3 regions of the Planococcus liqunii genome follow, and region 1 is predicted to be linked to each of the others. Evidence: riboswitches for the same ligand, from Rfam matches in the RefSeq annotation. Region 1 holds a riboswitch; each other region holds the start of a gene.

Region 1 (4,941 bases):
GACGGCTCCGCGCAAGCGCTGTGCCTGTTGGATTTGAGTGAATTCGTCTTTCATGACCGGAAGGAATTGATAGCCGACCATCACGCCATAAGCAATTTTCGGAGATAATTTCAATTGCTGCATCAAGCTCATGATAAATTTTACCGGATCGGTTGTGAACGCGAACATCAGAGACAAAGTGGAAAACGCCAAGACCCGGAAAGAGAGGGACAGGGCTGTCTCCAGTTGTTCATCGGTGATATCCAAGCCGGCGAACGACCAGATGATTTGGCCGCCGGTTTTTGCGCCGAACACAATGGTTGTCCATAAATAACCGAAAGCACCGATAGCAAACGGCAGCATGAACAGCGCCCATACTTTCCAATTGAGCCGGCTCAGGAAAACTTGGAAAAGTAAAACACCCATCCAGAAAATCAGCGGTGTCCAGGGATTGAAGAAAAAGGCAATGGCGACCATTGACAAAGTCACGACAATGAATTTTACGGACGGGTTCATGTCATGCAAAAGATTCCGCACGAAGCTTCACTCCTTTTGGCACAAGCAAATGATGCGACTCCAGCAATTCTTCATTAGCCCATAATTCCTTACACGCAAATTTCCCCGTCAGTCTACCGTCTTTGATAAGAAGAATGAAATCGGCAACGGCTGCTGCAAATTCCATGTCGTGCGTGACGATCAAAATAGATATGCCTTCGTTTGCCCGTTCTGCAATCAACCGCGCTAATGCCTGCAGTGCCGCAGCGTCCTGCCCGGAAGTCGGTTCATCCATCAGCAGCACTTGCCGTTTGTCTGCGAGCATCGCGGCGATTGCGACCCGCCGCTTTTGCCCGTGGCTGACAGCGAACGGATGCGCATTTTGAATGTCTGTTAACCGCAGGCGCTCCATCAAATTCTGGACCTCCGCTGGAGTAGACGAAGCCGAATAGGCTATTTCATCTTTAATTCGCTGTGTCAGAAACAGGTACTCAGGCGATTGCGGCACGTAGCCGAGGCCGTCCGATTCGACGGTTCCGCCAGAACTTTTGTAGATGCCGCACAGCGTCTTCAGCAATGTCGATTTTCCGCTGCCATTCGGCCCGGCAACGACCGTGACTTCCCCGCGCTTGACGGAAAACGACAGCGGATGGAGCAAGCTTTTCCCGTTGACGCTAGTGGACAGCCCGGAAACCCGCAAAGAAAAGGGTTCTCGAAGACTAGTTACCCGTCTGGGGAATGTCATTGCCGCCCTTTGGACAAAGCGCTGATCAGCGAGAATGCGTCCGTCTTTGTCCAGTTGGATACCGCGGTCGAAAAATGATTCCCAAAGATCAAGCCGGTGCTCGACAGCCACAACCGTCAATCCAAATTGTTTCTGCAGCCTGTCTAGCCAGGTGATAAACTGCTTGGCTGTATAGGGGTCGAGATGGGAAATGGGTTCATCCAGCAAGAGCACTTCCGGTTTCATGATCAATGCACATGCGGTTGCCACGCGCTGTTTCATGCCGCCCGATAAAGACTGGATCACCGCATGGCGCATTGGCGTCAATTCAGTTAATGAAAGGACATCTGTTATCCGGCTCTCCATTTCCGTAAAAGGGACATGGAGGTTTTCCAGTGTAAACGCCAGTTCTGCTTCAACGGTCGGCATGCAAAACTGGGAGTCGGGGTCCTGGAACACGGTTGCGACCCGGTAGTTGATTTCTCCGGGTGTATAATCTTCTGCTCTTTTGCCGAACATGCGGATGCTGCCGCTCAGAATTCCGTCGCAGTTCAGCGGATACAACCGGTTCAATAAGTACAGCAAAGTGCTTTTGCCGCTGCCACTCGGCCCGGATATGACGACGCGCTCTCCCGGAAAGATATCGAATGTAAGATCTTTCAGCGTGTTTTCCTGGTCATCCGGAAAACGGAAATGGGTATTTTTCAATGAAAACACCGGCTCATGCACCGGCATCACCTTTTTCTGCGCGGGCAATGGCATAGCCTCGAAGCGAACCGGTTGCAAGCAGGGCGTCTGAAATGTACTTACCGCCGATGCCGGCGATGACCATGCCGCTTAAGACACGCAACGTAAACATCAAGGCCACAAATGAGGGATCAAGCGCTGCGTAGCCGGAGATGAAATAGCCGTACACAAAACTGAATACAGCAGATCCGGCTCCGGCAAGCATAAACACCGCCAGATTGAAATGCTTGTATCCGGTCACTGCAAACGCCGCTTCCGCTCCGAGTCCCTGGACAATGCCGGACAACAGCAGGCGCGGACCAACTGCATTGCCGAGCAGCACTTCAATTGCCGCCGCCATCGATTCCGACAGTACGGCAGCTCCCGGTTTCCGGATGATGTTCATGCAAATGATCGATACGATAAACCAGATGCCGAACAGCCATTCATAGGCAATCGGTCCGATAATGCCGGCCCAGATATTCGAAAGATGGACAAACAGCAAATAAACGATGCCAAACACGATGGCAAACAGCGACATCAATACAACTTCTTTCAGCTTCCACGATTTAAGCATCGTTTTTGCCTCCATGCGAAGGACTGTTGATGCTCATTGATACCGTCATGACCAAATGGCGGTGCTCTTCGGAGCGGGCATTCGTAAATGCTTCTTCGTAAAACGCGAAGACCTCATGGATATCGCCGTGGATGCCGCTCGCGTAATGCATCGATTCGTTAAAGACGCCCTGCGCCTTTGCACGGTCGACTTCGCGGTAAATAACGGTCATGTAATCCGGGTTGTTCATCGGATACAGCGCAAATTGCGATGACACGTATTGCTTCGTGTCATCGGTATTCAGCAGTACGTCATCTTTGTCCAAGTAGACATCGCCCGCAGAATCTCCCGGGCAGCCGATTGAAAATGTTCCGGACAATGCAACATGTTCGCCGGTCTTGGCTGCGTGCAGCGTAAGTGCTTTCGCCGTATTGAAGACATGGTTCTGTTTGCCACGAATCACAGTCGAGACGTCATCGGTATGCATCCAGACGTTCGTTGTATCTGTTTCGTTCAAAGCCCCTTTGATTACTTTGATAAAATCGCCGGTCATCGGATGCAAAGAAAAGCGAAATCCGACAATCGGGCTTGTGCCGCATTGCAGTGGTTCCATAATAAATTCTCCTCCTCAAAAAAATTGCACAAAAAAAGGCTGCATCCGTGAAGATGCAGCCACTATTCCATGCCAATTAAATTCAAGAAAGATCCAATTGCGGAAAGTCACCGCACTTCCTCACGCCAGTATTATCTGGATCGAGTCATAAGGGATCGAAGCTTGCGCTTGCATCTCAGCCGAAAATCGGGCACCCCCAGTGCAGAAAACGGTATGCAGTTTTTTTTGTGGTCCGGGGTTTGCCCCGATGGGTCTAGTGTAGCGGAAGGGGTGGAGGAAGTAAAGGGAATTTCGATTTTGGCTTTTGCAATCAAGATTTTTTTAAATTTTGAATAAGAAATACAGAACCCAAAATATTGTAACTATATAGTCAAAAAGCTGAATAAAAACTAATATTATTTTATCTTTTGTGAGACTTTTAAATCATTTAGGCGTATTATTAGAATAGATAGATAATAATTTTTAAGGGGGAATCTACATGATAAGAGCCGCTTTTGAAGGTGAAACTTTTTAGTGATTTAATCATTCTGCTTTAGAAGATGAGATGGAAAAATGGCAATAGCCGAGCAGCCGGCTGGGGGATTTCAAAGACAGAAACTGAGAATGTGAACTTTGTGGAAACGAACGCTTAGGGGAAGGTTAGTTGAAAAACTACTGGAAATGGGAGTTTGCCATGAATACTATAAACTGGTTTGAAAGGTTGAATCACACACTAGAAACTTACCAAAAAGACAACCACATTGATCCGCACCGGCTGCAATACCACTTAATGCCCGCGGTCGGTCTGCTGAATGACCCGAATGGACTCATCCAGTATAAAGGCACTTATCATGTGTTTTTCCAGTGGAATCCGTTTGGGACTGTACACGGAGCTAAATGCTGGGGACACTGCACATCCCAAGATCTCATCTATTGGCAAGAACACCCGCCATCACTCGTTCCGAGTGAGTGGTATGAAAGAGACGGATGTTTTTCCGGAAGTGCTGTTGAAGTTGATGGAGACATGGTGCTGTTCTACAGCGGGAACGTTGGACATGACAACAATATACTTGAAACATATCAATGTATGGCTGTTTCCCACAACGGGTTTATTTTTGAGAAAAAAGGCCCTGTGGTTCTGCTACCGGAAGGATACACGTCCCATTTCCGGGACCCGAAAGTTTGGAAACGAGATGGCGTCTGGTACATGGTTATAGGTGCGCAAACCTTTTCTCAAGAAGGTGCCGTTGTCCTGTTTGCTTCATCCGATTTGAAGGAATGGGAGTTAAAAGGAACGCTTGCTGGGAACCGGCTTAACGGATTGATTGATTTCGGCTATATGTGGGAGTGTCCCGATTTTTTTGAACTGGATGGAAACGACATTTTGATCGTGTCGCCTCAAGGATTGGAGGCAAAAGAAAGCTTTTACCACAATGTGTTCCAGTCAGGATACTTTGTAGGGAAATGGAAAGTCGGAACCACTGAGTTTCCACACGGCGAATTTATCGAACTGGACCGTGGGTTTGATTTCTATGCCCCCCAAACGTTTCAAGATCAGCTGGGGAGAAGAATCATGCTGGGCTGGATGGGAATTACAGACGAACAGGAATCCCACCAGCCAACCATTGAAAAAGGCTGGGTGCATGCCTTGACGATCCCCCGGGAAATCGAACTGAAAAACAACCGGATTATTCAAAAGCCGGTGCAAGAACTCCAAAAGCTGCGGGAGGCGAATGGGTTCCAGTGCAAAACAAGCATCGAAGATGAAACAAAAACTTGGCCAGAACTGGCCGGGACAGTCAGTGAAATCAAAGCCTGTTTCCACCAAAATCTCGCCGACACAGTAAAAATCGAAATCCGAAAAAACTT
Region 2 (4,941 bases), 1.3 Mb from region 1:
GCAATCATCGCCAGGTCGCCGCTGAAGAACGGGTGTCCTTGCTGGCTGTCAATCTGGGCCTGGTAAGAGTTGATGACGTCTTCGCCGTATTTGTCTTTCCAGGATTTAAGCCAGTTCAGCACTTCTTCGTTTTTAGGCGTATCAATTTCAAAGTTATCTTGTTCGTCGAAGTAGTTTTGGCCGTTGGCATTCAATAGCCATACGTCATAGCCGATTCCCCAAAGTGGGTAAAAGCCGATCTGGTCATAGTTGCTGCCTGCTTTTTTGTCGAGTTTTGCTGCATATTCTTCCAGCTCTGCCCAGGTAGTCGGCGGTTTTTCAGGATCCAGCCCTGCTTCTTTAAAGGCGTCTTTGTTATAGAAAAGTACACGTGTATCGGTATTGAAAGGAATGCCATATGAATCGCCTTCATAAAGGGTTGCGTCCCACAGTTCCGGATAGAAGCGCTTCGAAATATCATCTTCTTCCAAAAACTTCGACAAATTCATCGCCTGTTTTTTCTGGCCGCGGAGAGCAGTGGCGTTGATGTCGTTGATGACGACATCAGGCGGATCGCCTGCAGCAATGGCTGCCAATTCCTTTGTCCAGATATCGCCGAATGGCAGATAAGTGTGTTTTACTTCAATCTCATCCTGCGATTCGTTGAAATCGGTGATGATTTGTTCAATTATCGGACGACGGATTTCGGATCCCCAGAATGTCCAAAAATCTACGACAGTTTTGCCGTCTTCGTTTACCGCTGCTTCGTCGCCGCTGCTGTTATTCGTCTGAAAGCCCGAACAACCGCTGAGAATCAAAGCTAGGCCAGCAATCAAAATGATGAAAACCTTTAATTTGTTCATCTTGTTCCACTCCTTTTGGTGTAGTTTGAAAATAAGTACAGATAATATCTTCGACAGTCGAAGTAAAAAGGCGATTTCAGCCTGATTTTCAGCGAAAAAATGCCTCTTTTTCTGTTAGAAAAAGAACCATAAAATCTTCCAGCTTCTCATGTCTAGTAGAAGTATATAACAACTTCTTCTTCTTTTCAAAGAGTAATCTAAATATACAGATAATAGGACTAAGTACCGAGTTTAAAGGGTTTTGGAATTGGGTATAGACAATTATTTTCCAATATTGTGATTTGTAATATACAGAAAACTGTTTATAATTAAGGTAAAAAAGAATGGGGAGTGGCATAATGGCAGAGATTCTGATCAACAATTTAGGGAAGACATACGATAATGGTGCGACTGCCGTAACTGATTTTAATCTTCACATCAAAAACGAGGAATTTATTGTCTTTGTCGGCCCCTCAGGCTGTGGGAAATCCACGACTTTGCGTATGATTGCCGGCTTGGAAGAAATAACAGAAGGCGAGTTTTTCATCGACGGCAAACGGATGAATGACGTGCAGCCGAAAGAGCGCGACATCGCGATGGTGTTCCAGAACTATGCACTTTATCCGCACATGACCGTCTATGAAAATATGGCGTTCGGATTAAAGCTGCGCAAATTCAAAAAAGAAGAAATCAAAAGACGGGTAAATGAAGCCGCCGCCATTCTCGGTTTGGAAGAATACCTGGACCGGAAACCGAAAGCGCTTTCCGGCGGGCAGCGCCAGCGTGTGGCTTTGGGACGTGCGATTGTGCGCGACGCCAAAGTGTTCCTGATGGATGAGCCGTTGTCCAACCTGGATGCCAAGCTGCGCGTTCAAATGCGTGCTGAAATTGCCAAGCTTCACAACCGCTTGAAAACCACTACCATCTACGTGACGCACGATCAGACCGAAGCGATGACAATGGCAACGCGCATTGTCATCATGAAGAGCGGCTTGATCCAGCAGGTCGGCAGCCCGAAAGAAGTATATGATTTTCCGGCCAACCGTTTTGTCGGCGGCTTTATCGGCTCGCCTGCTATGAACTTCTTTGACGGAAAATTAGAAGGCGGTGCATTTGTCATGGGCGACCGCGTTATCGATATTCCTGCAGAGACGCTGAACGTACTGAAGAATCAAGGCTATGACGGTTCGCCGATTTCGCTTGGCATCCGGCCTGAACATATCCACGTGAACAATGAAGATTTAACGGGAATCCCGCACAGCGATATTGACGCGGTCATTACGGTATCTGAACTGACCGGCGCTGAAACGATCATTTATGCCGTTTACGGCGAACAGGAATTCATCGCCCGCGTCGATGCCGACAACCGCATCGAGCCGGGGCAGACCGCGCGCCTTGCCTTTGATATGTCGCGCGTCCATTTCTTTGATCCGGTCAGCGGAGAGCGCATCAAACCTGAAAAATCAGAAAAGGCTGTTGTAGTTTCGTGAATTTGTGTTAAAGTGATTTTGACAACTGAATAATGAACACCACTAGGGGAGCCGGATATCGGCTGAGACGGGCATAAGCCCGGACCCTTTGAACCTGATCTGGATCATACCAGCGGAGGGAAGTGGCGAACGCATGCCTTCCTTCATTCGACTGCATACGCCGCTTTCCTTTACTGGAGAGCGGCGTTTTTTATTTGGCAAAACGGCAGATGTGCCTGCGGAAGAAAATCAGTCAGGCACTGAAGCCGAAAAACAAAGGAGATGGGGAAATGGCATTTTGTAAAGAAGTTCGTATTGAGTGCAGCGAGTTGTGGCAGGCAAGTTTTGATCATCCGTTTGTAAAAGGAATCGCGGACGGCACGCTGCCGCTGGATGTATTTCGGCATTACGTCATGCAGGACGCGTATTATTTAAGCCACTTTGCAAAAATCCAGGCCATCGGGGCAGTCAAAGCAACCGATTTGGAAACGACAAAGCGCTTTGCATTTCATTCCGAGCACACGTGTGCCGCTGAATTGGCTTTGCACGAGTCGTTCATGGATCTGCTCGGCGTTACGGATAAGGATTGGGAAGCTTTTGAACCGTCGCCGAGTGCGTATGCCTACGTTTCCCATATGTACCGGTCGGCGGAAGGCAATTTGGCCGATGTGCTCGCTTCCATTTTGCCTTGCTACTGGCTTTACCACGAAATTGGCGAACGGCTGAAAAACGCCAAACCCGACCATCCGATTTACGACCGGTGGATCGGTACTTATGGCTCGGCGGAGTTCGGCGAGTTGGTCAAAGAACAGTTGGACCGGATGGATAGACTGGCATCCGGCCTGCCGGAAAAACGCCGGACAGAACTGAAAGACCGGTTCCGGCGCAGCAGCTACTACGAATGGAATTTTTGGGAGCAGGCATGGCGGAAAGAATCCTGGACAGTAAACACGTATAGTCAGGCGGGTGTCTAAGATGCTGGAAAAAGTGCGGACAGAAAACCCGATCATCCATTGCATCACCAATCACGTCGTCTCGAATTTCCAGGCAAACGGGCTGCTGGCGCTCGGTGCCTCGCCCATCATGGGGGAAGCCCCGGAAGAAGCGGCTGAACTGGCTGCTTTGGCAGATGCGGTGTCGCTTAATATCGGAACCTTGAACAGCCAAAGCTTAACCAGCATGCTGATTGCCGGGAAAAAAGCCAATGCGTTGGGGACGCCGGTGGTGCTCGATCCGGTTGGAGCGGGTGCGACGGAATTCCGGAAAAACGCGGTCAATAAAATCCTGGAAGAAGTGAACGTTGCGGTTATCCGCTGCAACGCCGGCGAACTGGCAGCCATTGCCGGCGCCGACTGGCAGGCAAAAGGCGTCGATGCCGGTGAAGGGGATGCAGATATTGGAGAGATGGCCCGAACAACAGCCAAGCGCCTTGGGCTGATTATTGCCGTATCCGGTGCAACGGATCTTGTCACGGACGGTGAACGGGTAGCCGAAATTCAATACGGCCATGAAATTATGGCTTCTATTACCGGAACCGGCTGCCTGCTCAGCGGTGTGGTGGCAGCGTTCCTGGCAGTGCACCCCAAAGCGCATTTTGAAGCGGCAGCCGCTGCCATGCACTATTACGCCATCGCTGGAGAACTCGCGAGCCGGCAAGCAGAACTTCCAGGTGCGTTTCAACGCGCGTTTTTAGACCGTTTGGCAGCTACCGGCGAAGGGGAACTGGATAAATTTATGCAGGAAAAGGAAGGGGTGCTGAAGCGATGATGCCACAAACATTGACCATTGCCGGATCCGATTCAGGAGGAGGGGCAGGCATCCAGGCGGACATTAAGACGTTTCAGGAACTGGGGGTTTATTCTACGTCGGTTATTACAGCCGTGACTGCGCAGAACACGCTTGGCGTTACGGGCATTTATCCGGTGCCGGTATATGGAGTGAGGGAACAGCTGCGGGCCGTCGGAGAGGATTTTCAGATTGCGGCATTGAAGACAGGCATGCTGTTTGATGCGGCAGCCATCAAAGAGACCGCTTCTGCCATCCGGCAATATGGCTGGAAGAACCTTGTGGTGGACCCGGTCATGATTGCCAAAGGCGGTGCAAGCCTCTTGCAGCAGGAAGCGTTGGAGGCACTGAAAGAGCATTTGCTGCCGCTTGCCTTAGTCGTGACGCCAAATCTTCCGGAAGCGGAAGCAATCAGCGGTGTTTCCATCTATGACGAAACGTCAAGGAAGCGGGCAGCCGAAAAGATCTTGTCGTTTGGCGCAGCGTCGGTTGTCATCAAAGGCGGCCATGCCGAAAACCTGGAAGTGGCAGAAGACTATTACCTCGCACGGAACGGAGAAGAACGGCTTTTTCGTTCACCGCGCATCAACACCAGCCAGACCCATGGAACCGGCTGCACGTTTGCAGCGGCGCTGACGGCGGAACTGGCTAAGGGTCAGCCGGTGGAAAGCGCCATTTGCACGGCGAAGCAGTTTATCCAGGCAGCGCTCAGCGAGGAATTGCATATTGGCGCCGGACACGGTCCGACCAATCATGCAGCCTACCAGGCATATGTGCGCAGAAATGGAGGCGTTGAACATGTCCAAGTTATTCAGTAAGCCTGCTATATACTTTATAATGGGCAGCCAGAATACACCGGGGCGGGA
Region 3 (4,941 bases), 1.2 Mb from region 1:
TTTCTTCAGCAACTTCCCACAGCCAGCTGGACGATCATTATTTGGCATTGCGTGAAGCCATTCCATATGCATAATAAAAACCGCTTCGGGCAGAACCCGGAGCGGTTTTTTATCTTGTACGTTTTGTTGGAGTCGTTTTGTACTTGCTCGTATCGCCAGCTTTTTTGCTTTGCATGACTTTGCGGATAATTGGATAAGCAACTGGTGCTATTTTAATAGCGGTTTTTACGATTCGACCTATTCCCATAGCAATCTCTCCTATCATAAGTGAGGTATAGACTAATTTCCCTCATCGTTTCTTTTTTAAACATGATCTTTATGAAAAGGCCAATGAAACAAGGATTTTACGGTAATCGTGGACACTTGAAAGAAGCACATATTCAGCGTTCCCATGCCAATCGTCCCCGGAAGGACCAAATTCAATGGCTCCTTCGCCGCCGTTCACCAGTGCATAATAACGGGTATCAGCGGCTCCATGTTGACCGAAAAGCACGGCATCTTCCCCTGTTGCCTGCTGAATGGATTTCTTCAGGGATTGAATGTATGGATTTTCTTCCGAAGTAGTCAGTGCAGGCGTGGAGCCGCTTGCTTTGTATTCCATATCGAGATTCAAGGTTTTTGCGAGTTCCGCCATCTGCCGGACGATTTCGTCTTTGTCCTGTCCCGGCATAAACCGAATATCATAGGACATATGGCAAATTTCCGGAACGACATTATAGCGGTCGCCGGCATTGATGATCGGCAAGTTAACGGAAGTTTGCTCATAGTATTCGGTGGATTCTTTACGGAACGGCAATTCAGCAATAGCCATATGATATTTCATCGCTGATTCAATCGCATTGATGCCTTCCCATGGCCGGCTGCCGTGAGCGGGTTTGCCCTTGAACGTCATATCCATGCGCAATATGCCTTTTGACTGCAAGCCGACCTTCAGTCCCGTCGGTTCGCCGCAGATGACAAAATCGCCATGGAAGCCCTGTTCGACAAGCCATTTAGATGTATGGCGGCCCCCGATTTCTTCATCGGTGACAATATGCAATTGCACAACGCGCGGCAATTTTTCAGCCTCAAGGTCGACAAAAGCCTGCATCATGGCAGCTACGCCGGCTTTCATATCCGCAGCCCCTCGTCCGTAAAGCCGACCATTTTCTTCCATTGGAACAAATTGGTCGGCGTGTCCCGGAACGACGTCGACATGCCCGTTCCAAACAATGGTTTCGGGCCCTTGGCCTTTAATTGCCGTCAGCATTAAATAACCTTCGTTGTCATGGACCGTTACTTCCTGCCCCTGTTGTTTAAGCCAGTCGGCGCAAAAAAGAAGCGCCTTGTTCGCCTCTTCTTTTGTATCACTTTCAATTTTAATCAAATCCTTAAGCAATTCTATCATTATTTATGGCAGCTAAAGTTCCGCTGCCAACACCACCTTTCTGTTTTTCCTCATATCTAAAAGAGTACCCTAATGGATCAGTTTGAAACGGAATTGCTTTCGGTCAGGGAGTTGTGTACAATACAGGTGATAACGAAATAATTGTATACACCACAAGGGGAGCTATTTGCTGAGAGTGAACATATTGTTCTTACCCTTTGAACCTGTAAGTTAATGCTTGCGCAGGGATGTGGATAGAAACCGGTCCTTAACGCGGCGCCAGGCTCTGTCCTAGCGCCGCTTTTATATGGTTTTTTTCTGCGGCCCTTCTGGTGATGTGCACAACACAAGGAGGAAGTCATGAGAAATTTACGAGTTTTACTGATGGTGGAAATCGCTATTTTCGGAGCGTTGGGATACGTGCTGGATTTTGTGGCATTCAAAATGCCGCAAGGCGGTTCAGTGAGTTTGGTAATGATTCCGATCGTCTTGATGGCGTTTCGCAGAGGTGTTTTAGCCGGTGTGTTAACCGGTCTGCTGGTTGGCCTGCTGCAAATCGTCACCGGCGTCATTTCGGTTACGCCGCTGTCGTTTGGATTTGTCGTATTGCAGGTCTTGTTGGATTACCTATTGGCATACGGTGTAGTTGGGCTTGCCGGCCTCATGCGCAGAAGGTACTTGCAGGCTTCGCATGAACACCGGACAGGCGGCATGATTGCGGCAGTAGTGATTGGGCTGTTTATCGGCTCCGTTCTGCGTTATGTGGTCCACGTCGTTACCGGAATTCTTTTTTTCGGCATGTTTGCAGAAGGCAATGTATTGATCTATTCAGCAGTTTACAATGCCACTTATATGATTCCGGTATTTTTGGTCGCCGCGGTTGTGTGTTCCACACTCTTCGCAACGGCACCTAAACTGGTGGATACAAAAGCGTAAGTTTAAGAGGATTATCTACCGGATAATCCTCTTTTTGTTATGCTGAGATTCAAGCAAATGACGGTGCTTTACGGGCATCTGCGCTTTTCTTATGATATAATTTTGGGTAGACAAGTTGAAAGAAGGGTACTAAATGATTGCCACTACAGAAAAAGATATTGAAATGCTAAAAAAAGCGGGCCGCATGGTCGCTGAAATCCGTGACGCTATGAAAGCTGCTACAAAGCCCGGCGTTACAACGAAAGAACTTGATGAGATTGGCGGACGCATGTTCAAGGAAATGGGCGGCGTGTCCGGACCGAAATCAGAATACGATTTCCCAGGGTATACATGCATCAGCGTAAATGAAGAAGTCGCCCACGGCATGCCGGGGAAACGGGTAATTAACGAGGGCGATATGGTCAACATTGATGTATCCGGCTCGTACGAAGGATATTTTGCCGATACCGGCATTTCGTTTGTTGTCGGGGACGGCTATCCGGAAAAAGAAAAACTTTGCGAAGTTGCCGCTTCTTCGTTTGAGCGTGCGATGACAAAAGTGAAAGCTGGCGCAAAGTTAAACCAGATCGGCAAAGCGGTTGAGCGCGAAGCGAAACAGCAAGGATTGTTCGTTATTAAAAACTTGACGGGCCACGGAATTGGAAAATCTCTTCACGAAGCGCCTCAACATATTTTAAATTATTACGATGCGTGGGAAACAACAATCTTAAAAGAAGGAATGGTTCTGGCAGTAGAACCGTTTATTTCCCAGAAATCCGAACATATTGTGGAATCAGGAGACGGCTGGACGTTCATCACACCGGATCAGTCACTGGTCGCGCAAATTGAACACACGGTACTGGTCACAAAAGGCGAACCGGTATTATTGACGAAAATAGATTAAGGCACAAAAAAAGACCCTTCTCAGGGTCTTTTTTTGATGAGCAATATTCCGGTTAATATAACACCTGCTAAAAATAAGGACGCTGTCGTAACGAGCAGCTCATCCATTTGATGCTTAACTGCAATGCCGATAAATGCCCAGATGAACACAAGGGCATAAGGGATGTCGGAATGATGGAATCGAATATGAAGTGCAAGTGCAGTTGCGACAGTCAACATGATAACCGTCCATAGCTGATCGCTCAGTCCCCAGCCGCTCCAGTTATAGTAGGTAAGGACAAAACTGATATTGGCAATTGTAGCCACACTGATCCATCCCATATTGACGGCTACAGGTAAACGTTCAAAAAGACCGCGTTCTTCATTGCTATATTGAAGATAAAGCCCAATCAACGCCAGCAAATACCCAATCATCGCTGCGATTGACCAGCCGAAGAATTCGTAATGCCAAAGAAGCAGCCAGCTAATATTGAACAATGCGCTTAATACAAAGAATGCGGTGATTTTTAATGGGGGAATTTGTCCTTTTTTCAGACGGACCCAAAAACCGATAATCCATATAGCCAGCAAGATGTAAATAACTGACCAGATTGAAAATACATAACCAGCGGGTGTAAACATGACCGGGAGACGATTGGAAATTTCTCCAGTTGTCTGTCCATTTATTGGCAGGATATTGGCCATAGCGTTTACTACAATGATGGCTATAAAAGCAATAGTCATCAACAGTATCCTAAACATAAGAGATCCCTCCTCTGTTTTAAGTATAACTGTCCTTGTAGGGGACAACAAACTGCAATTCCAAAAAAATTGAAATAAAAGGGAGTTTGTGAAGAAGCCGACACTTTTAAAAAAATATTGGAGAAGAAGGATTGCTTCAATTGTTCCGCCTGCCGAATAATAATGCTATACTAGTAAGTGTTTTTAGAAAATTTAGTTTACCAGGGGGTAACACAATGACGGTGAAATTTCCGGAAGTATGGGATTTGGAAGTTCTTTTTCCAGGGGGAAGCAACTCAAAAGAATTGCGTTTACATATTGAAAAGACAAACTCTGATTTAGCGGAACTTGAAGCGCTGGCTAAAAACTTTCAAGTACCGGCATCAGAGAAAGACGAGGCAGCCATTGTAGCTATGCTGGAGACAGTCAAAGGCATCATGCAGCAATTGAACCAGGCGGGCTCATTCATCGGGTGCCTCCAGGCTCAAAATACCGAAGATAAAAAAGCAGCGATTCTGCAAAGTGAAGACGCTGTATTAAATGCCCGTTTTCAGACGGCTCTTCAGGCGATCCAGCAGCAATTGGCCAAGACGGAAGAAAATGTGTGGACGGCACTTTTAGAATCGGAATCATTAAAAGAATTCAGTTTTGTGTTGAATGAATGGCGAGAAGAAGCAAATATGCTGCTTTCCGAAAAAGAAGAAAACATCATTACTTCGCTTAGTACCGAGGGCTACCATGGGTGGAGCCAACTGTATGACATGCTGGTGGGCGATATCAAAATCAAGATGAACATCAGCGGGGAAGAAAAAGATCTTTCTGTCGGCCAAGCCAATAACTTAAGCTCAGATCCGGATGCAGCCATCCGCCAACAGTCCTATGAAAAACTGGAAGCGGCATGGACGGACAAAGAAGAGTTTTTTGCCAAGACTCTAAATTCAATTGCAGGATTCCGATTGGAAGTCTATAAAAAACGCGGCTGGGACAGCGTTCTTCAAGAACCGCTTCATATGAACCGCATGAAGCAGGAAACCTTG

Evidence for each region. Region 1 has a riboswitch for thiamine pyrophosphate ahead of QWY22_RS11195 (YkoF family thiamine/hydroxymethylpyrimidine-binding protein). Riboswitches for the same ligand answer to the same signal wherever they lie in the genome.
Region 2: it holds a riboswitch for thiamine pyrophosphate, as region 1 does, so the genes downstream of both, tenA (thiaminase II) here and QWY22_RS11195 (YkoF family thiamine/hydroxymethylpyrimidine-binding protein) in region 1, are expected to answer to the same signal.
Region 3: it holds a riboswitch for thiamine pyrophosphate, as region 1 does, so the genes downstream of both, thiT (energy-coupled thiamine transporter ThiT) here and QWY22_RS11195 (YkoF family thiamine/hydroxymethylpyrimidine-binding protein) in region 1, are expected to answer to the same signal.

What each region holds. Positions count from the first base shown of each region.
Region 1 is NZ_CP129238.1:2,213,449-2,218,389, reverse strand. Features, by position in the region: gene QWY22_RS11210 (energy-coupling factor transporter transmembrane component T family protein) at 1-516, opposite strand, end outside; gene QWY22_RS11205 (ABC transporter ATP-binding protein) at 497-1,954, opposite strand; gene QWY22_RS11200 (ECF transporter S component) at 1,920-2,501, opposite strand; gene QWY22_RS11195 (YkoF family thiamine/hydroxymethylpyrimidine-binding protein) at 2,494-3,093, opposite strand; TPP riboswitch at 3,194-3,301, opposite strand; gene QWY22_RS11190 (glycoside hydrolase family 32 protein) at 3,737-4,941, shown strand, end outside.
Region 2 is NZ_CP129238.1:3,507,260-3,512,200, reverse strand. Features, by position in the region: gene QWY22_RS17355 (ABC transporter substrate-binding protein) at 1-842, opposite strand, end outside; gene QWY22_RS17350 (ABC transporter ATP-binding protein) at 1,181-2,311, shown strand; TPP riboswitch at 2,346-2,449, shown strand; gene tenA (thiaminase II) at 2,581-3,264, shown strand; gene thiM (hydroxyethylthiazole kinase) at 3,266-4,057, shown strand; gene thiD (bifunctional hydroxymethylpyrimidine kinase/phosphomethylpyrimidine kinase) at 4,054-4,893, shown strand; gene thiE (thiamine phosphate synthase) at 4,859-4,941, shown strand, end outside.
Region 3 is NZ_CP129238.1:1,056,119-1,061,059, forward strand. Features, by position in the region: gene QWY22_RS05205 (SGNH/GDSL hydrolase family protein) at 1-74, shown strand, start outside; gene yxzF (small protein YxzF) at 110-247, opposite strand; gene QWY22_RS05215 (M20 family metallopeptidase) at 317-1,387, opposite strand; TPP riboswitch at 1,533-1,632, shown strand; gene thiT (energy-coupled thiamine transporter ThiT) at 1,727-2,302, shown strand; gene map (type I methionyl aminopeptidase) at 2,436-3,185, shown strand; gene QWY22_RS05230 (TspO-related membrane protein) at 3,206-3,925, opposite strand; gene QWY22_RS05235 (M3 family oligoendopeptidase) at 4,141-4,941, shown strand, end outside.